Regions from separate parts of the Kovacikia sp. CALU 1929 genome, predicted to be linked through region 1. Evidence: predicted binding sites of a transcription regulator. Region 1 holds the regulator's gene; each other region holds the start of a gene.
The links. Region 1 encodes NtcA, which controls nitrogen genes in cyanobacteria. Its sites were predicted from a motif close to TTTGTANNNNNNNNTACAAA; they were not measured.

Region 1 (5,627 bases):
GGCATCAACCTGTTGGGGACCGTTTCTGGCTTTTGTGCGGCGGTAGTCTGGATTGAAATAAATTTGTCCCCATTCCAACCACTGCTGCACTGGATTGCTGGTTTCAGGTACCTCAAAGTCCCATTTCTCAGAAGGGAAGGCAGTCGTTCCTGTACAGCAAATGATGTAAGAGATATTCTGGGTTGCTGCTGGGAGAGTGGATAGGTCACGGGTATCGCCAGCGATCGCCTCAACCTTCCCTTCAAACATTTTTTGTGCCCGCTCTACTCCACGAGTGAGAACCCTCACTGGCATCCCTTTTTGGATCAATCTGGCAACCACTAATTGCCCAACGCCGCCTGTTGCTCCTGCAACGAGTACTCGATCACTCACTGCCTTTACCTCCGATGTCTTGCAAGTCTATTCCTTCGGATTAAGATAGACCATGACCCATTTTCAAACATCCCTCCTAGCACTCACATCTCCAAATATTTCTGATATCCGATTTGATTCAGCCTAGATTGCTTCTCCATTACCATCTGATTCAGGCTTTGACGATATTGCTGAACCTTTTCCAGTAGAGATGCATCATGGGTTGCCAGAATTTGTATGGCTAACAGTCCGGCATTGCGGGCATTGCCGATCGCCACAGTCGCCACCGGAATTCCCGCAGGCATCTGCACAATCGAGTAAAGCGAGTCTATTCCTTGCAAGTGGCGGCTAGGAACAGGAACCCCAATCACTGGTAGCGGGGTCAATGCCGCAACCATACCCGGCAGGTGAGCAGCTCCTCCAGCTCCGGCAATGATTACCTTTAGTCCCCGCTGATGAGCTTCTTTGGCATATGCCACCATGCGTTCAGGTGTTCGGTGTGCCGAGACAATCCCCACCTCATAGAGAACGCCAAATTCTTCGCAGGCTGCGATCGCCTCCTTCATCGTGGGCAAGTCCGAATCACTGCCCATAATGATGCCAATCAGGGGTGGGGACATGGAAGGGTGAGAGGTTGTTAGTTGTTGTTGGTAAAGTAGTCAGTAGTCAGTAGTCAGTAGTCAGTGGACTGTGAATGTAAGGTGATGGTTTTTGATGTCAGGTAACTGTTTCGCCCATTACCGATTATCGCCCCAACTCTCTACTTTCAACTCTCCACTCCCTGTTTCCTGCTATCGTAGCTCTTCAGGAACTCTACCGCATAGCGGGTTGTCAGGGTGATCTGATCGGGCAAGTCATTGAGTGAGAACCAGCGTAAGTCTCGGTGTTTGTGGCTTTCTACATTTTGAGGCGTACCTGCTGTAATCTTCACCAGAAATACAGGAGCAACCCAGTGAACTTCTTCATCGGGCAAAATGTGGTCGGTGACTCCTAGCAGTGTCACGACTTCGCTTTCAACCCCAAGTTCTTCTTTAACTTCCCGCTTGATTGCCGCTTCAATCGTCTCGCCAAACTCAACGGCACCTCCTTGAATCGCCCAATATCCGGCTTCTGGTGGCACCAAACGCTCAATCAGGAGAATTTGTCCGTTTTCAAAAATAACTGCCCCTACCCCTACCCCAATGTAATCTTTGCCGCGTTTTAACCCCGATTGGACTTGCAAACCCTATTTCTCCAGTCAGTACGATTCAATTTCAAGATTAGAACACAAGCGGTGAAAATGAAGGTGTTAGGTGTCAGGTGTCAGGTGTCATGGTTGAGAATTTGATTCTGAAAAATTCCCGCATTGTTGGGCAGGACGGCTTACAGCACATCTTAATTCGTGAAGGAGTGGTTGAAGCGATCGCCCCAACCCTGCTATCCCATCCTGAAAATACAGCTTCTCTGGATGTTGAGGGTGATTGGGTTTCCCTGGGAGGGGTTGATCTCCAGATCAATGGAGCGCTAGGGCTGGCATTTCCTGACCTCAATCCTGACCATTGCACCCAGATCAAGGATATTAGCGAGTTTCTCTGGCACCAGGGGGTTGATGGGTTTCTACCAACGATTGTGACTACCTCAGTCGAGAATATTCAGCGATCGCTTGCCACCCTTCACCAGTGTCACCAGACAAAATTTGCTCAAGTGCTCGGTGTTCACCTGGAAGGTCCGTTCCTCAATCCTCAGAAACGAGGGGCACACCCCGAAGAACATTTGTTACCCCTGACTTTAGAGAACGTCAAACGAGTTCTGGGAGACTATGCCAGCCTTGTTAAGGTCATGACTCTGGCACCTGAACTGGATCAGACCGACAAGGTCATTCCCTATCTCCAGTCTTTGGGGATTACCATCAGCCTGGGACATTCTCTGGCAAGGGCAACCCAGGCTCAACGAGCGTTTAGCATGGGAGCCACTATGGTCACCCATGCTTTTAACGCCATGCCAGCTCTGCACCACCGGGAACCTGGACTGTTGGGAGCCGCCATCACCAACCCCAACGTTTACTGCGGGCTGATTGCTGATGGTGAGCACGTTTCCCCCACCATGATGGATATTTTGCTCAAAGCAAGCAATTACGAACAGGGAATATTTTTAGTCAGCGATGCCCTGTCTCCCCTGGGACTCCCCGATGGCACCTATCCCTGGGATACCCGCCAGATTGAGGTTCACGAAGGCACAGCACGACTCCCCGATGGCACCCTGTCTGGAACCACCCTCCCCCTACTCACCGGCGCACAAAATCTAGTTAGATGGGGGCTTTGCAGCGTGGAGCAAGCGATCGCCCTGGTAACTTGTTCTCCCCGTCAGGCGATCGGGCTGTCGGCTAACCACATTGGTCAACCCGCCCACCTTCTCCGATGGCATCTTACCTCTGATGGTGAACTGACCTGGAACAGGTTGGAGAGGGAAGTGAGGGGAAAGGAGTAAGGGGTACAAACTCCTCTCCTCTCCTCCTCAAGTAAACTGCTGGCTTAACGTCACTGGATTGTGAACAGTTATTTTCTTTTTGTGGATGGAGATCATTTTGTCCTGGCGTAGATCTCCAAGCAAGCGAGTGACGGTAACGCGGGTGGAGCCAATTGCTTCCGCGATCGCCTGGTGAGACAACTTCAGGTCAATCGTGATCCCATCACTGCTGGGCACCCCAAAATCACGGCATAGGATCAGCAAAAAACTGACCAGCCGAGAACCCATATCCCGGTGAGCCAGGGTTTCAATCATCATTTCAGTCTGTAAGATCCGGGACGATAGCCCTCGCAGGAAAACCATCGATAGATCAGGATTATCCTTCAGTGCTTTTTCAACTTGTTCAATTGGGACTGAGAGCAATTCAACCGGGGTAAATGCAACGGCATGATAAAAGCGATCGGACTTGTGCCCGGTGATCAGTGAAAGAACTCCAAAGACGCTATTCTCTCGCAGTAATGCGACCGTAATTTCTTCTCCCGCCTCGTAAACCCTGGATAGCTTGACTGCCCCTTTAAGAAGAAAGTAGACACGCTCGGCTGGATCTCCTGGGAAAAAAATTGTTTTACCCCGTTCAAACGTTTCAACAACGGGTGGAAAAGCCCCGCCCCCCATCTGGCGGAATACAGATGCCAATGGTTTATCTTGCATCACAACCATATACCCTACCTGCTACCCAAAAGATTACCCGGTTAACTAATAGGTACAGCCCTAAGTTAAGTGAACCTAATGATAGATCTGTAACTTAGAACACTTAAACTTACTACACCGCAGGTTTTTGTGCCTGATGTTACATATTGGACTACTGCCTTAACCCTTCGCTGTCTAAAAAGGCTTAAATTTAACTCGGACTTGCACCACCTGAACTCCAATCCAGATGGTTTAAGAACATCTTATAGCGTTTCCTTTCTGGGTGAGGTACATCTCATCTGTTTGACTCAAGGATTCTACGGCTATCCATTACTTCATTGAATTCAAAAACGCTATCACCACAGTTAATTAATTTGATACTGGCGTTTCTTCTGCCAAATACTGTTCTTAAAAACGCGATATAGCAATTCTCAACTTTGTGAAGTACGTTTTTGGTCGTTCTTGATCATTGGTCATTGGTTGCCCCCAAGGGACTAATGACTCATAACAAACCACCAGCTTGTACCGCATCAGCATGAGAACCGCTGTATCACCATTCTCAATCAAGTGGGAATGCCCTAATCCAGGGAGTCAAGGATTCGAGCGCATCTATAAGGTCAACCACAGTTTAGACGGGAAACGTCATTTCCCTATTATGTTGCACACCTTTGCTATCCGATATACCCCATCTTTGAGTATTCTCTATAGAGCAGTCCACGAAGCGAAAAAGAATAAAGGCACCTAACGCCCAACACCTGACACTGTTCGGCTGAGCGCTCACGTCGAAGCTCACGTCGAAGCCTGACACCTGACACCTCACCACTTACCTACAGATTGAGAGTTATGCTGAATTTGACTGGAAAAAACGCCCTGGTTACTGGTATCGCTAACAATCGTTCCATCGCCTGGGGCATTGCCCAACAGCTCCATCAAGCAGGAGCAAAGATTGGAATAACTTATCTGCCTGATGAGGAACGCCGCGTTAAAAAGATTGCGGATCTGGTAGAGCCAGTACAGCCCTCTCTGTTTCTTCCCTGCAATGTTCAGGACGACGAGCAAATTCAATCAACCTTTGAAACCGTCAAAGACAAGTGGGGACAGCTCGATATTCTGATTCACTGCCTTGCCTTTGCTAACAAAGAAGATTTGACAGGCAGTTTTGCTAATACCTCGCGCGCCGGATTTGCAGCCGCCCTGGACATTAGCGCTTATTCATTGATCAAGCTATGCTCCGCTGCTCAACCGCTAATGACGGCAGGGGGCAGTGTGGTCACGCTCACTTACCTGGGAGGAGTCAAGGTCATCCCCAATTACAACGTGATGGGGATTGCAAAAGCAGCTCTGGAAATGAATGTGCGCTATCTGGCATCAGAACTAGGTCCCCAAAATATCCGAGTTAATGCCATCTCCGCTGGACCCATCCGGACTCTGGCATCTTCTGCGGTTGGCGGCATCCTTGACATGATTCACCATGTTGAACAGGTTGCTCCCCTGCGCCGCACCGTGACTCAAACTGAAGTTGGCAATACTGCCGCTTTTTTGTGCAGTGACCTTTCAAGCGGGATCACAGGGCAAATTATTTACGTTGATGCAGGCTACGAAATTATGGGAATGAGTGAGGGTAAAGGGGAGGCGTGAAACAGAAAGTTGAGAGTTGCGGGTTGAAAGATAGAGATGTTAACTCGTCAGGCTAAGACCTCCGAGGTTTTCAAAACCTCGGAGGTCTGGAGGCTCTACGAACAATCAACAACTCCTCATCCCTCACTCCTCACCACCCCCGCGATCGCTTTCCTTAAAACCCCATTGCATCAGCAACCGACTTCAAATCCGGCTCAACGCCCTGTTTGAACTGGCTGTGGCTGTGTTTGATCGCACAGTCTGGGTCTTTCAACCCGTTGCCGGTCAGAACACAAACGATGGTTGCTCCTGCTGGAACCTGATCTTTGACTTTCAACAGCCCAGCCACAGAGGCGGCACTTGCCGGTTCGCAAAAAATTCCTTCACGGGAAGCGAGGAGACGATAGGCATCGAGGATTTCGTCATCGGTGACAGCAGTGAACTTGCCCTGGCTAGCTTCTTGAACCGCGATCGCCCGCTCCCAATTTGCCGGATTGCCAATGCGAATCGCGGTTGCCAGGGTT
Region 2 (5,627 bases), on a different contig from region 1:
GGAAGTTGATTTTTATCGCCGTCCGCTACGCGATGAGGATGGCAAGCCGCTTTGGGAACTACTGGTCTGCGATACGGCTGGTAGTTTTCGGCATAATGCGTTTTGCCCACAGGCTGAGGCGGGGTGGGCTTGGCTAGTGGCTCGTCTAGAAGATTTGGAGGCGGCGGGGCTTGCCCTACCGGAGACGATCCGAATCTTTCGTCCGCAGGCGTTTAATCTGCTTCAGCCAGCTTGCACAGAGTTGGGAATTATCGTAGAACCAACGCGCCATACCCCAACGCTGAAGCGCTGGTTAGAAGACCGTGCCGGTGAATATCCAACCTTACCCAACTATACGAGACAACCCTACCATCCTCTGGAGTTAGAGCAACCTCCACCAATTCCCTTGCCTGAGAACCTTTGGGGCGATCGCTGGGGCTTTACCAGTCTCCCAGCGGCTAACCTGGTGGAGGCATTTTGCGATCGCCCCATTCCCATCCTGGTCATGCCGGAAGCTCTGTTTCCCCTGAATCTCAACCTGGCTTCCACGGTTTTGATTCCAGGGGTGGTGATTACGGCGGGACGGCGCTCCCTATCCCTTGCCCGCTGGCTCCAGGAAGTTCACCCCGTTTGGTTGAACCATATTGCCGGTGCGCCCGATGGGCTGATTCTTGAAGCTGGACTCAGCGATCGCTGGGTGGTTGCCACCTTCGAAGATGCAGCCGTCAGGGCATCTGCCCAGCAATTTGAGAGTCGTAAGCAGCAAAGCAAAGGGCTTCATTTCCTCCTGGTACAGCCTGATGACTCCGGGATGACCTACAGTGGCTTCTGGCTCCTAAAACAGGATTAAAATTTCATGGCGTATCGCTCTAAAACTAATACGATCGCCCTATAGCGAAAGAGGGATTCAGAATGAGCGCTGAAGTGAAGGTAGAACTGTTGTCTCTATACGAGAAGGACTACCAACGCTGGCTGGATAAAACGCTAGAGCAATTGAAAGCGCACGATTTTAGCCAGATCGATCTGAAGAACTTGATTGAGGAGATAGAAGACTTGGGCAAGCGTGACAAGCGAGCGATTGCCACTTATTTAATGCGGCTCTGTGAACATTTGCTCAAAATTAGGTATTGGGACTCCGAACGGGAGAGTTGTTTTAGAAGTTGGGATTTAGAAGTTACAAATTTTCGCTTGCAAATCCAGTCTATCCTCCAGGATAGTCCCAGTCTCAAAAGCTATCTTCAGGAGAATTTTGGTTCCCAGTACCGGAACGGGAGAAAGCTCTTTCTAAAAGCCAGCCAAATTGATTCTGCGATCGTTCCTGAATTGCCCGACTTTACCCTGGAGCAAGCTCTGGATGAGGATTGGCTAACCTGGAAACCTCAGTAACGCCCTTCATCCACTTTCAAATCACCCCGAGGAGCCATGCGAGCCATGATTTTAGACGCTCCCGGTCAACCGTTACGGAAAGGGGAGTTGCCCATTCCTGAACCTGGTGCGGGGCAGGTTTTGATCCAGGTTCATACCTGTGGGGTGTGCCGAACCGATGATCTGCATGTTGTAGATGGGGAGTTGACCCAACCGAAACTGCCCCTAGTGCCAGGACATCAAATGGTAGGAACGGTGCAAAGCTTGGCGAAGAATTCCTCGCCCTGGCTCCCCAAATTCCCATTCATACCCAGGTCGAACCCTTTCCCCTGACAGCAGCAAATGAAGCCCTGGCTGCCCTCCGCAACGGTAAAATTCAGGGGGCAGCCGGATTAACCGTTCGGGCTGAATGAACCCTCTTTCCTGCTCTGAAACATTCCCTATTTGCTCACAATCCCTGACCATTGGGCTTTTTTCTGACGGCTACGGCGATAAGAGAAAAATTTGTCTGGGTTCTGATAGGTGCAGAAAGGGGCGATCGCAATTTGTTCTGGCTTCATCCCTAGCTGCGACAGTTGCAGCGCGTTCACCCGCCGCACATCCAGGCGTACCCGCCCTGGTTCAGGGTCATCCAATACGGGCGAATCAGGCACCTGGCGTAAGGCACCCAGGGTTTCGTTTACATTGGCGGGGTCCGTCGCAACGATCGTTGAACCAACCTGAGCCGCCACCTGCTCTGAAACTTGATAAACCTCACCCGCGATCGCCGGTCCCAACGCTACCCGCAAATCCTGAAGTTGACTGCCCTGAGCCTGAAGCCGAGCGATCGCCTCTGGCACAATCTGCATCGCGGTTCCCCGCCACCCAGCATGAACTGCCGCCACCTGCCCCGTTACCACATCTCCAATCAACGCCGGAGTGCAGTCGGCACTACAGACCCATACCGCTTGCGCTGCCTGCTCCGTAATCAATCCATCTGCTGGAGGATGATCCTCCGATGGTTGGGAAATATTGCCAGTGGCGATCGAGCAAGTCTCCACCTCAGACGGAACCAGCACCGTATTGCCATGAACCTGCTTAACCCGATAGGTCTGGGCAGAAGGATGCAAAATCTCGGTCAACAGCACTGGAGGACGGGACCAAAATTGCTGAGTAAAGAAGCCATGAGACCAGTCCCCCAAAAGGCTACAGGTCAGGTAAGGTAAATCGTTCCAGTTACGCCATTCCCAGGTATGCATAGGAAACTCATCTCCTCAGCCAGTCCATGCTACCTTATGCAATGTCTCCTTTGTAAGCAAAAACAGCCATTCAACGGATTTCTGCCAGCCCTCCAGGCAGGATGAATCCTCTCATCTGCGGCAACTCTACCAAAACTTTTAAGAATGGCGGAATGTGTAGCCCTTTATGGCTAAAAGGATATCTGACAAGCGGTTGCATTGATGGATTGAGGGACAATTGTATCGAATGCTACAGTTTGAGGGTCCCGACACCCTTATTCAATAGGGGGAAAGGCGTTGCTGATTCTGGGGATGGAGAAGGTACTGTATGCTTGAAACTTCGTTTCAGTTCATCCTGCTTTTCAGCAACGTTGTGGAAAAACCATCGGATTGATTGCCGTGCAGTTCAACGACTACGACCCTGGAGATTTTTACGACGAACTTTTCGTGGCTAAAGGGCAACCTCGCCCGGACTCGTTGCCGCTGATTGATCGAATCAACTCCCTTTCAGCAAACGAGGTGCGGCGGCGGCAGCAGGCAGCTCAAATTGCCATGTTCAAAATGGGGATTACGTTCAATGTCTATAGTGACGGACAGGGAACCGAACGCATCTTCCCATTTGACATCATCCCCCGTATTGTTTCAGCGGATGAATGGGCGTTATTAGAAGCGGGACTGAAACAGCGGATTCATGCCCTCAATCTATTCATCGGAGATATCTACGGGGAGCAAAAAATCCTGCGGGATAAGGTTGTTCCATCAGAGCTAATCTACTCTGCAACTGGGTTTCTGGAACCTTGCCTGGGGCTACAGCCGCCTGGTGGTATCTGGTGCCATATTACGGGAACTGACCTGGTGCGCGATCGCGACGGTCAATGGTACGTCCTGGAAGACAATCTGCGCTGCCCATCCGGTGTCTCCTATGTGCTGGAAAACCGGCGGGTGATGAAGAGCACCTTTCCGCTGGTGTTTAATACGATGAAGATTCAGCCGGTGGAAGACTACTCCAGTCATTTGCTGGAGACGTTGTTGAATCTGGCACCCGAACACCTTTCTGACCCAACGGTTATTGTCCTCACACCCGGTATCTACAACTCTGCCTATTTTGAACACTCCTTTCTAGCACAGCAGATGGGGGTGGAATTGGTGGAAGGACGGGATCTGGTGGTGCAGGATGGTTATTTACAAATGCGAACCACTAAGGGGTTACAACGGGTCGATGTCATCTACCGCAGAATTGATGATGATTTCATTGATCCTAAAGTCTTCCGTCCAGACTCGTTACTGGGCGTACCGGGGTTGATGGATGTGTATCGGGCAGGACGGGTAGCGATCGCCAATGCCCTAGGGACCGGCGTGGCAGACGACAAGGTAATCTATGCCTACGTGCCCCAAATGATCCGCTACTACCTGAATGAAGATCCAATCCTATCCAATGTTCCAACCTACCTCTGCTGGGAACCGGAGCAACAGAACCACGTTCTGGCAAACCTGGACAAGCTGGTGGTCAAAGCTGCCAACGAATCGGGAGGGTACGGAATGCTGGTGGGACCCCATGCTACGCAGGAACAGCGCGATGATTTTGCTGAACGGATCAAAGCCTCTCCCCGCAACTACATTGCCCAGCCAACTTTGTGCCTCTCACGAGTGCCTACCCTGATGGACGATCGCCTGGAAGGCTGTCATGTAGATCTGCGCCCCTATATTCTGTATGGAAAGGAAATTTACGTCAATCCCGGTGGTTTGACCCGTGTGGCACTCCGGCGAGGCTCACTCGTTGTCAACTCCTCCCAGGGAGGAGGCAGTAAGGATACCTGGGTCGTTTGTAAATAGAGGCTAGTGGCTGGTTGCTAGAAATGAGCAGTCAACCGCTAATCCACCACTCATCACTAACCAACTGACATGCTTAGTCGCGTTGCAGATTCAATCTACTGGCTTAACCGTTACGTTGAACGGGCAGAGAACGTCGCCCGATTTGTGGATGTCAACCTGAACCTGTTGCTGGATTCCCCCAGCGGATTTACCCATCAATGGCAACCCATTGTCTTAACCACGGGTGACCTTCCATTATTTAAAGCGCGTTATGGGGAAGCCACGTCTGAAAACGTCATCCGATTTCTCACCTTTGATAGTGATTATTCCAATTCCATCCTGTCTTGTCTGCGCTCAGCCCGGGAAAATGCGCGATCGGTGCGGGAGGTTATCTCTTCCGAAATGTGGCAGCACGTTAACTCGTTTTATCTGATGGTGATGGAGGCTGCCGAGTCAAAAACGCTCCACGATCTTTCCAGCGTGCTCAAGTTTTACGAAGAGGTGAAGATGGCAAGCCACCTGTTTGCTGGGGTGATGGACGCAACGATGACCCATAGTGAGGGTTGGCACTTTGGGCAGATTGGTAGACTACTGGAGCGGGCAGATAAAACTGCCCGCATCCTGGATGTGAAGTATTTTATTCTCCTGCCCTCCGTGAACTACGTGGGCAGCACTTTGGACGAACTCCAGTGGATTGCCCTATTAAAGTCTGCCAGTGCCTATGAAATGTACCGCAAACGAGGTCAACATCGAATTTCGCCCAACCTGATCGCAGAATTTTTGATTCTGGATCAGGAGTTTCCCCGCTCAATCCGGTTTTCAATTATCCAGGCGGAGCGATCGCTGCACCAAATTACTGGCACGCCGGTTGGCACCTGGCGCACCTCCGTCGAACGCGCCCTCGGTCGTCTCCGTACCGATCTGGACTACCTCACCATTGACGACATCATCGACCAGGGTTTGCACGAATTCCTCGATAGCCTCCAAAGCCGCATGAACGATGTAGGAGAAAAGATGTTTGAGACGTTTTTCGCTTTGCAAACAGCAGGGTAGGGAGCACCTGTGCGTTACCAAATTAGTCACATTACAACCTACCATTACAGCCAGCCTGTCAACCTTGCTCCCCATCTGGTGCGGTTACGTCCTCGCAGTGATAGCAATCAAACGGTGCAGTCTTTCTCGTTGCTGGTGACCCCGCTTCCGCTTAATCAATCTCCAATTGTTGATCTGGAAGGAAATGCCATGATCAAAATT
Region 3 (5,627 bases), on a different contig from region 1:
GTTTTTGTAAATGTCGTCCATCTTTATCCATTAGCACCGCATCACTGGAGGCACCGATCTTAGTCGAGGGAATGCCTTCTGCGATCGCGACTCGAATCTCAATCAAAGAATCAACCGTGGCGGCTGAAGCCAGAAACCTTGCCTTGGCTTCTTTGTTAATGGCTTTTTCTTGCTCAGTGTAATTAGACGGGTTAATCGCTTGTGGAGAGGCTTTTGCCAGTGGCGACTTTGGCGGACTTGGGGATGGTTTTGCAGAGGGAGAGGGGATAGGGGTGGCAACAGTCTCCCTGGGTGCAGGTGGCACAACCTCAACTTCCTTTTGGGAGGAGGATGCCTGTTTTTCCGGCTGGTTCAGGAGAACCGCTCCCAAAGTCAACCCTCCTAACAGTGGCAGTACAACCCAAAGATAGCGCTTGATTAGATCAGGAATTTTCGGTTCTGTCATGTTAAACGGTGATTGCTACTAACGGGAAACGTCAGTCCTGGTCAGTCGTTGCTGGTTTAGATAATCAAAAACACTCTTATCGCCAATGTCTGGCGGAATTGGTTGAATCACCTTCCGTAAAGCAAAGACTAGAAAAAGAATAGCCCAAAGCAGTAGTAGCACCCGTTCCAACGGTAATGGTAATAAGCCTACCAGATGTCCCAACAACAATACCGGAACCAGAGGGGTTAATAGCTTGGTTTCTACCCGATCAAAGCAAAATGCTTCCTTAAAGAAGATACCCGTTAGCGCCACAAAGGTAAAGCCAATACCCAGCAGCGAAAGTGGGTAACGGTATACCGTCAGAGCAAATGGCTCCGGACTGAAGTGAGCGATCGCCAGGGATGCTAAACAGCCAACCAGCCAAAACGCCTGTAATGCTCGATGTAAGGGTTCCATGTAGATGTGAATCGTTAGCAAACTCACCCCTAACGCTGCACAAAACCCTGTGTAGAGGAACGTCAACCAGAACAAAATTGCCGGGTTATCCCCCTGCCATAGCACCAACCCCGCACCGATCGCAAAACAGAGCGCTGCCACCATCAATCCACCCCGATAGATCACCACTCCCCGGCGATCCTCATCGTTGATTGTAAACTCACCAAACTGTCCCTGGTAAACCATTGGCTCAGCCTGCATACTCCCTCCTTCATTCTTCATCCGATTTTGGATTTTAGATTTTGGATTGCCTTTCTCCTACCCTTGGGAAACAAGCCCTTTATCCTTATCCTTATCCTTCATCCTTCACCCTTCCTATCACCCTTACCCCATTTCCCTCCTCCAGTCTAAGCCTTTCCTGGGCATTTCCTCGATTGACTGCAATCTCAACCCAGCCGTGGCTTCCCACTAGTGCCAGCAAGTCTCCCGGTGAAGAGTCGCTGTAGGTCTGTTGTCCAGGAATCTCAAAATTATTGACTGTTACACCCCATTCTTTTGCAAGCACCTGCGCCGCAGGAATATTGGTAATCAAGTTGCCAAAGTGATCCGTTGCCTGAATAGTGCCAGTGATTCTGGTTGCGCCATCATCTAACTCCTCCACGCGAATGGGAGGTGGATTAAGGCTAACCAGGGTTTCTGGAGCGATCGCCTGCCCCACGTCAGTCAGCCCCCTGCCACTGGCAAGGTGTGCCCCCACGGGTGCAAAAATATCTCGCCCATGAAACGTTTGGCTGGGTTCAGGGGTGCGCCAGTATAGGGGAGTTGTCAGCTCCACGGCGGCTATAACCGGGTTCTGGCTCAAAACCCCACTGAACAACCCATTATCCGGTCCAACCAAAAAGCCGGAAGGTTGGCTAGGGTTAGTGCCCACTGATATTGCGATCGCGCGCCGATGGCTACCCACGCCTGGATCAACGACAGCGACATAAACCGTCCCCGGCGGCAAGTATGGGTACGCAGTCATTAGCGCAAACCGGGCAAACGCCACATTCTGTGGTGGGATCTGATGCGTCAGATCAATGACCGTCAGATGAAGATTGATCTGGGCGATTACCCCTTTCAGCATTCCCACGTAAGGATCGCTCAAACCAAAATCACTCAGAAGTGCCAGACAGCCACTTTGCATCATTTGCTTTTTCTGCCACAGCTTTCATTAACCTTCCCCTACCCTACACCCGGCTTGTATCCGGTCAAGACCTCGGAGGTTTCAGCCGCTATGCTCACTGTGTATACCGCTTTGGTCAAAACCTCCGAGGTCTGCATTAGCCAAATCTTAAAGTTTCTGACCACATGACCGTAAAATTTAGTATCTAAAACTACACCTTGCACCCGGATTGCTATGATGGGAATAATCAGATACCACGAGTAAAACGAGATTATTGTCCACCATGAACAAAAATCGTCAAGAAACCCGCACAAGAATTGCAGAAACTCATCGGGCAAACCTTCAAAAAAATCTGCAACGCCGCCTAGAAGCCGCCAGAGCAAAAGGTGACGAGCATCTCATTCGGTTGCTGGAAGCAGAAGCCAATTATCTCAGTTAGTTTCCTCAGCCTTCAAATATGCCCGGTTAGTATGCTCCAATGTTCACGACAAAATAGGAGAGTGCGTTCAGACAACACACCCTCCTATTTTTTGCACAGATTTCAATATCACGCTTTGCCTGAAAAAACCTTCTCGGCTGGACCTGTCATGTAGAGGTGGTTGTTTGTTTCAGACCATTCAATCTGCAAACGACCACCGGGAAGTTCCACTGTAGCGTGGCGATTAACCAGAGGATAGTTTTTCTCCACCTGCTGACTGACCAGGACGGCTGCAACCAGGGATGCACAGGCTCCCGTTCCACATGCCAGGGTTACTCCTGCCCCTCGCTCCCAAACTCGCATCTTTAGATAATCAGGACGAATAACCTGAATAAATTCAGTATTGGTTTTCTTGGGAAACACCGGATGGCACTCAAACTGGGGTCCAAGAACTTCTAAGGGAATGGCTGCAACATCCTCTACAAAAGTGATGCAGTGGGGGTTGCCCATGCTGACACAGGTTACCTGCCAGGTTTTTCCTGCCACTTCCAGGGGAAAATCTACCACTGTTTGATCGGGGCTGCCCAGGGTCGTCGGAATTTCGGCTGCCAGTAATCGGGGTTCACCCATATCAACTGTCACGAACCCATTTGCCTCCAGTTTGGGGGTCATGACCCCAGCCAGCGTGTGAACTTGGTAAGAACGGATTTCGTGAGTTCCTTCCAGATCGGTAACAAACCGGGCGAAGCAGCGAATCCCATTACCGCACATTTCCGGTTCTGAGCCATCCGAGTTAAAAATCCGCATGGTGTAATCGCAGCCATCCTGTCCTGGCAGGGCAAAGATGACTCCATCGGCACCAATCCCAAAATGGCGATCGCACCACTGTATTGCCTGTTCTGGTGTTAAGAGCGGCTCTGATGATGAGCGGTTGTCAATCAAGATAAAGTCATTTCCCAATCCGTGATACTTGGTGAACTCAATTGCCATAGATGTGTTGCAATAGGGGATGTGAAGTGAATAATGTCGAGCTTAGTAGTTTTTTGGGGACGCAAGCAATGACTGTAGAACTTGAAACCGGATTACCCAGTGTTCGCCAGATTCAAACCCTGATTCGCGAAGAAAAAGAGGTTGAGCTGAAACTCACGACAGGAGACCTATTAGCTGGCAAGATTAGCTGGCAAGACCAGCATTGTATTTCCCTCACAGATCAGTACGATCAACCCACTATTGTTTGGCGGCAAGCAATCGTTTACTTGAAACCCAGGATGTAGAGAGGTTTGGCAGGTGTCAATCCACTCACCCACCCATTCACTCTCCCAAAAGCTCTACCTGCTCATCCTCTGGCATGTACTCTCGTAAAGCCTCACTAACTGCCACCGAGGCGACGGAGAGCGGGAGGATTTCTGGGATCTCTGGGTTGGGCATGATCCAGCGGCTTGCCTGACTGAGTGAGTAGAACCCGCCACAGAGCAACAAGCGATCGCCTGCCTGAAGTTCACTATCGCCATCCGGGTAGCTGATGAACTTGCCTTCTCGCCGAATTGCCTGTACCAGCACACCAAACTGTCGCCGGATGTGGAGTTCAGCCAGAGTTTTACCCACGACTGGGCTATCCTCTGGTACCAGAAGCCACTGACAGGAGGCATTTTCTGTAGGGACGGCAGCTTCTCCCTTTGCCAGTTCATCAAAGGCGATTAGTTCATCCGATGCACCAATCAACAGCAGGCGATCGCCAACCTCCAATACGGTTTTGCCATCCGGGTAATCGACCTCTTCCCCATTTGCTCGCTTAATTGCCATCAGGCTAACCCCAGTTAGACGGCGGAGATTTGTCTCTTCCAGAGTCATCCCCACAATGGGTGAGATGTCTGGCAAGGGATACCACTGACTGTTCATCTCCTGGGTCGCTTCCTTCAATTCCCGCGACACCTGATAAGAAGGTCGTTCGGCCCGTAGTTCGGCGTAGTGGGAGTTGCGGATCTGCTGCACCTCTCGCTGAATGACTGGCAGGGGTAGCCCAATCCCCGTCAATAGATGGGAGGAAAGCTCCAGGCTGGCTTCAAATTCGGGTTGTACAACCTCCCGCGCCCCCAACTGGTAAAGCAATTCAATGTCTTTGTCCTGGGTTGCCCGCACGACCACATCCAGATCGGGTGTTAGTTCCAGCGATCGCTTCAGAGAGAGGCGGCTACTCATCGGGTCAGGTAGGGCGATCGCCATACCCTGGGCTGTTTTCACCCCTGCCTTCTCCAACACATGCAGACTTGCCGCATTTCCATAAATGTAGGGAATGCCTTTCTCCCGCAACTCCTGAATGCGTCGTTCTGACAGGTCAATCACAATCACCGGGTAACTGTGGTCTTGCAGCAGGCGTACAATATTTTGCCCAACCCGCCCGTAACCGCATACGACTACATGGTTTTGAGAAGGTAAATCTTCCGCAATTTCTAAAGGCTGCTCACTTCTATCGAGGTAATACTTCAACCACGGCAGTTCCTCTGCCCAAGCAAACAATTGCGGTATCAGTCGCAACACAAAAGGAGTCAATACCAATGTTACGGCTGTGGTGCCCAGAATCAACAAATAAACCCGTCGAGAAACCAGCCCCAAGGATTGCCCCTCACTGGCAAGGACGAAAGAAAATTCCCCAATTTGTGCCAGCCCCAGCCCTGTAATCAATGCCGTCTTCAACGGATAGCGGAATAACATGACCAAAGGCGTGACAATCAAAAACTTGCCCACAAAGACCAGTGCCACCAGACCAAGAATCAACTCCAGATTGTTCCAGAGAAAGATCGGGTCAATCAGCATTCCGATCGCCGCAAAAAACAATGAGGCAAAAATGTCCCGCAAAGGCTCAACGTAGGTCAAGGTCTGGTCAGAGTACTCAACCTCTGAGATCATCAAACCCGCGACAAACGCCCCCATCTCAATCGACAGCCCCATGTACTCCGTCAGCAGGGCAATGCCCAGACACAATGCCACCACTCCCAGCAGGAACAGTTCCCGGCTCTCCGTTCGTGCCAACAAGCGCAACAGCGGTGGAATAACCCAGATTCCAGCGACTACCGCTCCCAGGGCAAATAGCCCTGTTTGCAACAGTGCCCAACCCACTGCCAGCCCAACTTCTTCCGCTGGCTTGTCCAGGGCTGGCAGCACTGCCAACATCACTCCCAGTG
Region 4 (5,627 bases), on a different contig from region 1:
AAAAGCAAGCTGCAAGTCGTCCCGCTTCTTCAAAACCTGTTCCACGCCATTCATCACACTCTCAAGCATCGGAGCCAAAACCGAAGCCAGCGGCTCCGGTTCAAAAAAAGCAACAAATTCTAGAAATTCGTAAGCCTATTATTCGTTCCTCTCCCAGTCCGGAAGCCCCTATTCCGCCAAACTACGCTGCTCAGCCTGCTCCAAATCAGGCTGCTTCAAGTCAGGCGACTCCGCTATCGGTGAAGCCGGTTGCGCCTAGTCGCCCAGGTCAACCGGTGGACACCGTTCCGTCATCTGAGGATGCCGAGCCATTGGTTGCTCTGGAAGAAGTGGCTGAACCTGTTGAATTTGTAGCAGAAGAGGCTGTTGAGACACCCTTTAGTGTGTCTGATGTGGAGGAGCCAGAGGAAATTCAGGAACCCCTGCCCCAGCCAGAACTTTCTGGTCCACCCATGAGACCGAGTGCGCCTGCTTCCAACAGAGCCAGTTTGCCTAACCGTCCTGTCTTAAAGCGGACTCAGCCAGGTCAGCCTGCTCAAATTTCTAAGGGTGAAATAGCTTCTGATGCACCTGAGCGTTCACCCAGACCTGTTGCCAAATCCCCTGGAAGTAGCCAAGCTGGAGCAAAATCTACGGCCGATCGCCCTACACCTCGCCCACAAACCATCGTAGAACTGAAGCGTCCTCGTCCCGTTCGTCCCGGTTCTGATGAGGGAGTAGCCGCCACAGGTCGGGTTGGTGATATGGGAGCGACTGCTGAACCTGTGTTGAGGGCAAACCGTCCTAATCCGGCAGGAACTGAAACTGCGACGACCGGTACTGGCACGGAAGAAATTCAGCTTCTCAGACCCACCTTGCCCCGCACGGCCAAAAAGGGTAAGGGCTGGCAGGAAGAAGAGGAAGAAGGGCGGGAATTCCCTGAAAAAGCCAAAGCTCCTACCAAGGGTAAGCGTCGCGTTCAGCCAGAACTGGATGACGAGGATGATGAAGATCTTGATAACATCCTCGATAAGAATCAGGATATGCCGATGCAGGTTAGCCTTTCCTTAGTTCGTCCGGCTAAGCCAAAGTCGCAACGCGCTCCTCAGGCGAAGCCTCCGGCAGCAGCCGCTCCAAAAGCTAGAAGGCAAAACTCTTCCCGCGATCGCCGTGAGCGTCGCGAAGAAGCCAAAGTGGAGAAAACCACCAAAATTGTGCTGATCGGTAGCCTGACCGTGCAGGAACTTGCCGCCATGATGGCGATTCCTGAAACTGAGATTATCCGTACTCTGTTTATGAAGGGGATCGCTGCCACCGTCACCCAAACTTTAGATGTTCCGACTGCCACAATGGTGGCTGAAGAATTGGACGTTGAAGTCGAAACGGGTGAAAAAGAAGCAGAAGCCCGTAAAGTTACTGAGATGATAGATGCGGCTGATCTGGAGAAACTCCAACGCCGTCCGCCCGTTGTCACTATCATGGGACACGTTGACCACGGCAAAACAACCCTGCTGGACTCGATTCGCAAGACCAAGGTAGCCCAGGGCGAAGCGGGCGGCATTACTCAGCATATTGGTGCCTATCATGTGGATGTTGAGCACGATGGTCAGATGCAGCAAGTGGTCTTTTTAGACACTCCTGGGCACGAAGCGTTTACCGCGATGCGGGCGCGGGGCGCACGGGTGACTGACATTGCAGTTCTGGTGGTGGCGGCTGATGATGGTGCCAGACCTCAAACGATTGAGGCAATTAGCCATGCTAAGGCGGCTCAAGTTCCCATTGTTGTTGCTATCAATAAGGTTGATAAAGAGGAAGCACAACCGGATCGGGTTAAGCAAGAATTAACCGAATACGGTTTGGTGCCTGAGGAGTGGGGTGGCGACACCATTATGGTACCCGTCAGCGCTTTGACAGGCGAAAACCTGGATACCTTGCTGGAAATGCTGCTGTTGGTGTCTGAAGTTGAAGATCTGTATGCGAATCCGGATCGTTCTGCTAGAGGCACGGTGATTGAAGCGCATCTGGATAAGGCGAAGGGTCCAGTTGCGACACTGTTGATCCAAAATGGCACCCTGAAAGTTGGGGATATTCTAGTCGCTGGCTCCTCCCTTGGTAAGGTGCGAGCAATGGTGGACGACCGGGGGCTTCGTGTCAAGAAAGGTAGTCCTTCCTTTGCGGTTGAGGTTTTAGGTCTGAGCGATGTTCCGGCAGCCGGTGATGAGTTTGAAGTCTTCCAGGATGAGAAAGAAGCCCGCGCTGTGGCGACTGCAAAATTGGACGAACAGCGCCAGACCCGATTGATGCGGGCTATGGCATCACGTCCAGTCAGCCTGACTACCCTGTCTGCCCGTGCTCAGGAAGGCGAATTGAAAGAACTCAATTTGGTCCTCAAAGCGGATGTTCAGGGTTCCGTTGAGGCAATTTTGGGAGCGCTTAAGCAATTGCCGCAGAAGGAAGTCCAGGTGAGGGTATTGCATGCTGCACCGGGCGAAATCAGCGAAACCGACGTTGACCTGGCAGCGGCTAGTAGTGCGGTCATTATTGGTTTTAACACCACCCTGGCAACAGGTGCCCGTCAAGCAGCCGATCGCGTCGGAGTTGATGTGCGTGAGTACAACATCATCTACACCCTGCTAGATGACATTCAGGCTGCGATGGAAGGGCTACTGGAGCCTGAGTTAGTTGAGGAAGGATTAGGGCAGGCTGAAGTCCGGGCAGTCTTCCCAGTGGGACGTGGTACGGTTGCGGGTTGCTATGTCCAATCTGGCAAGGTGGTTCGTAACTCTAAAGTGCGGGTACATCGGAATAGTTCTGTTGTCTTTTCAGGTAACCTGGATTCGCTGAAGCGAATGAAGGAAGATACACGAGAAGTTAATACTGGCTATGAATGTGGGATTGGCATCGATAACTTCAACGATTGGGTAGAAGGCGACATTATCGAGTCTTACCGCATGATTAGCAAGCGGCGAACCTTATCCAAGTAGGAGTAGTGGAGTAAGGGCGATGGGTCATAGGCATCGATATAGAGGTCGGATAGCCTATGACCAAGCCCGTTAAAACCTACAAAAAACGATGGGCGGTCTGCTCTTTGCAGACCGCCCATTTTTTCTGAGCTACAAAAGTATTGCTTAATCAGACAGAAACTTGAAAGACCTTTTGTACTTACCGGCAGAAATTTGGATATTCTAAACTACTGAGTCTAGTAGCAGTTTGCCAACTTTGTATTTGTGAGTCTGGGATAGGAAAGGGGTTATTATTTTGGGGTTTTCAACCCACAGAATAATTCTTGACAGACCACTAGCTCATAGACGCATGGGTGCGCTCGTAGTCCGAAGCAAGGGTGGGATGGGGCTTGCCCTGGATGTGGTTCCAGAAGTGAGCCGTTTCAGCAGGCATACCAATTTCAGATGCAGCACGGCTTAACATGCACTGCTCACGGTTTTTGATCAGGTGATGATGACGGATCATCAATGCCCGGATTTGTTCATTTGTAGACATAGTGGGTTTTCCTGTATTGATTGTTCGCCTTCCTAGAATAATATAGCAGTTAAATTCTGTAGTGAAAATTACAAAATGGATTGCTTTTACAAATCGTAATCATTTTTTTAGAAATCTAATTGTTTAGAGGAGATTGCTCAATTCCTTTCTTGTCCGTTGCTCCCCCGGAACGGTAAGCTCAAACAAACCTAAGTAAACTGAGAAAATGTCATCAACCACCGAAAACTGGGTTGAAGCAGAATCCCTCCGCTGGTTTTACCGGGAAGCAGTGCCCATCGGCATTACAGATCGTGCTCCTGTTCTGCTTCTGCATGGCATTCCTTCCCAAAGCTATGGTTGGCGGGAAGTTATGCCAGCATTGGCAAACCATGGATTTCGGGCGATCGCCCCCGATTGGATTGGCTCTGGTTTCTCTGGTAAACCTGACCGGCGGGACTTTTCCTACACCTCTGATGCCTTTATTGAAGCTCTGGAAGCGTTCCTCAAAGCTCTGGAGATTCACCAATTCTCGATGGTTGTTCAGGGGTTTCTTGGCTCGGTCGGGTTACAGTATGCTTTACGTCATCCTGAGCAAATTGAACGGATCGCGATTCTGAATGCTCCCATTACAACCAATTCAAAACTGCCCTGGAAGATGAAACAGCTTGGGTTACCCCTGGTTGGCGACATGATGACTCAAGATCCGCTGCTCGTTGATAGAACTCTGGAAGGTGGCGGCGGCTATCGTGTAGAAGATCGGGACCTGGACGTTTACCGGCGACCTTTCCTGAAAAGTTCAGATGCGGGACGGGCTTTACTGGCAACCATTCAAAATTTGGAGTTAAAGCAAACAACCGCAGAAATTGAGGCAGGATTAAAGCAATGGACTCGTCCTATTCTATTTGCCTGGGGCGATCGCGACCCATGGCTCCCCCTTAACTCTGCCCAACAGTTTGCCCAATCTTTGCCGGATGCCGACTTCATCAAACTTGAAGAAGTCGGGCACTATCCCCAAGAGGACTGGCATGAAAAGGTCAGTGATGCACTACTGAGTTTTCTACGCAGACAGGTGAGGTGAGGAGTGAGGAGTGAGGAGTGAGGAGTTGAGAGTTGAGAGTGACCAACGACCAATGACCAATGACAACTAACAACCAACAACTTCTCCCCTCTTCCACTACTTGCTGTTCTCTAATCACCAGAGTTATAAAACCTGTATATATTCACCAGGGACAAGTCAATGTCAGGTCAAATACTGGGCGATCGCTATGAAGTCGAGCGGCAGATTGGCAAACAAACTGGGCGATGGACGTTACTCGCCCGTGATCAGATCACTCAACAACAAGTGGTTATTAAGCTTTTGTTTCTGGATGAGCAGCTAGAGTGGGACGACCTAAAACTGTTTGAGCGGGAGGTTGAGATCCTCAAGTCTCTTTCCCATCCTTCCATCCCACGTTACCTGGGTTATTTTGAGCATCAGCTACCGAATGATAAGGCTCTGGCGTTGATTCAGACCTATGTGGAAGGAAAGTCGCTGGAGCAATGTATGCAACAGGGACGAATCTTTACTGAGGCGGAGACAAAGCAACTGGCAAAAGCTTTGCTGAACATTCTGGTTTACCTCCACGGTCGTCAACCACCTATCGTCCATCGGGATATCAAACCCAGCAATATTTTGTTGGCAAACCGTCAGGCGTATCTGGTTGATTTTGGCTCGGTGAAGGCGATTAAAGGTACTGGAGAAACGAGCGCGTTCACTGTTGTAGGGACCTATGGCTACATGCCTCCCGAACAGTTTAGCGGACGGGCTGTGCCCGCTTCCGACCTCTATAGCCTGGGTGCCACGCTGATTGCCCTTCTCACGGGAACTCACCCCTCCAGTCTGCCGCGCAAGGGAGTCAAAATTGACTTTGGGCAAACGACCAGTGTGAGTCCAGAATTTGCCGATTGGTTGGAGTGGATGACTGAACCAAACCTGGATCAACGAAGCAAATCTGCTCAGGAAGCCTTAGACATGCTAGGGCAGGGTAGAAAAAGTCAGAATATCCAGGTATCCATCGAAAAACCGGCTGACACTAAAATTTCTCTAACTAAAGATGCTCGTACCCTGGAAATTTTGATTCCATCTTTGCTGGGACAAACCCAACTTCAAATCGATCCACAACAGATTTCGC

Region 2: AC1S52_RS20010 (circularly permuted type 2 ATP-grasp protein) is a predicted target of NtcA. The motif match lies at 2,799-2,818, and genes of this name have one in related genera.
Region 3: pirA (arginine synthesis PII-interacting regulator PirA) is a predicted target of NtcA. The motif match lies at 2,226-2,245, and genes of this name have one in related genera.
Region 4: gifA (glutamine synthetase inactivation factor IF7A) is a predicted target of NtcA. The motif match lies at 3,533-3,552, and genes of this name have one in related genera.

Annotation. Positions count from the first base shown of each region.
Region 1 covers NZ_JBXBCF010000075.1:161,661-167,287, reverse strand. The annotation lists gene AC1S52_RS19235 (SDR family oxidoreductase) at 1-372, opposite strand, end outside; gene purE (5-(carboxyamino)imidazole ribonucleotide mutase) at 456-971, opposite strand; gene AC1S52_RS19225 (NUDIX domain-containing protein) at 1,118-1,573, opposite strand; gene nagA (N-acetylglucosamine-6-phosphate deacetylase) at 1,663-2,817, shown strand; gene ntcA (global nitrogen regulator NtcA) at 2,845-3,516, opposite strand; gene fabI (enoyl-ACP reductase FabI) at 4,330-5,124, shown strand; gene thrC (threonine synthase) at 5,279-5,627, opposite strand, start outside.
Region 2 covers NZ_JBXBCF010000077.1:11,895-17,521, forward strand. The annotation lists gene AC1S52_RS19990 (Tab2 family RNA-binding protein) at 1-829, shown strand, start outside; gene AC1S52_RS19995 (DUF29 domain-containing protein) at 892-1,365, shown strand; gene AC1S52_RS20000 (alcohol dehydrogenase catalytic domain-containing protein) at 1,402-1,677, shown strand; gene pgeF (peptidoglycan editing factor PgeF) at 1,785-2,582, opposite strand; gene AC1S52_RS20010 (circularly permuted type 2 ATP-grasp protein) at 2,961-4,394, shown strand; gene AC1S52_RS20015 (alpha-E domain-containing protein) at 4,464-5,426, shown strand; gene AC1S52_RS20020 (transglutaminase family protein) at 5,436-5,627, shown strand, end outside.
Region 3 covers NZ_JBXBCF010000061.1:55,028-60,654, reverse strand. The annotation lists gene AC1S52_RS09775 (SpoIID/LytB domain-containing protein) at 1-445, opposite strand, end outside; gene AC1S52_RS09770 (DUF2301 domain-containing membrane protein) at 464-1,123, opposite strand; gene AC1S52_RS09765 (SAM hydrolase/SAM-dependent halogenase family protein) at 1,215-2,051, opposite strand; gene pirA (arginine synthesis PII-interacting regulator PirA) at 2,311-2,466, shown strand; gene dapF (diaminopimelate epimerase) at 2,575-3,435, opposite strand; gene AC1S52_RS09750 (Hfq-related RNA-binding protein) at 3,504-3,719, shown strand; gene AC1S52_RS09745 (monovalent cation:proton antiporter family protein) at 3,757-5,627, opposite strand, start outside.
Region 4 covers NZ_JBXBCF010000057.1:143,585-149,211, forward strand. The annotation lists gene infB (translation initiation factor IF-2) at 1-2,963, shown strand, start outside; gene gifA (glutamine synthetase inactivation factor IF7A) at 3,277-3,477, opposite strand; gene AC1S52_RS07215 (alpha/beta fold hydrolase) at 3,683-4,534, shown strand; gene AC1S52_RS07220 (serine/threonine protein kinase) at 4,694-5,627, shown strand, end outside.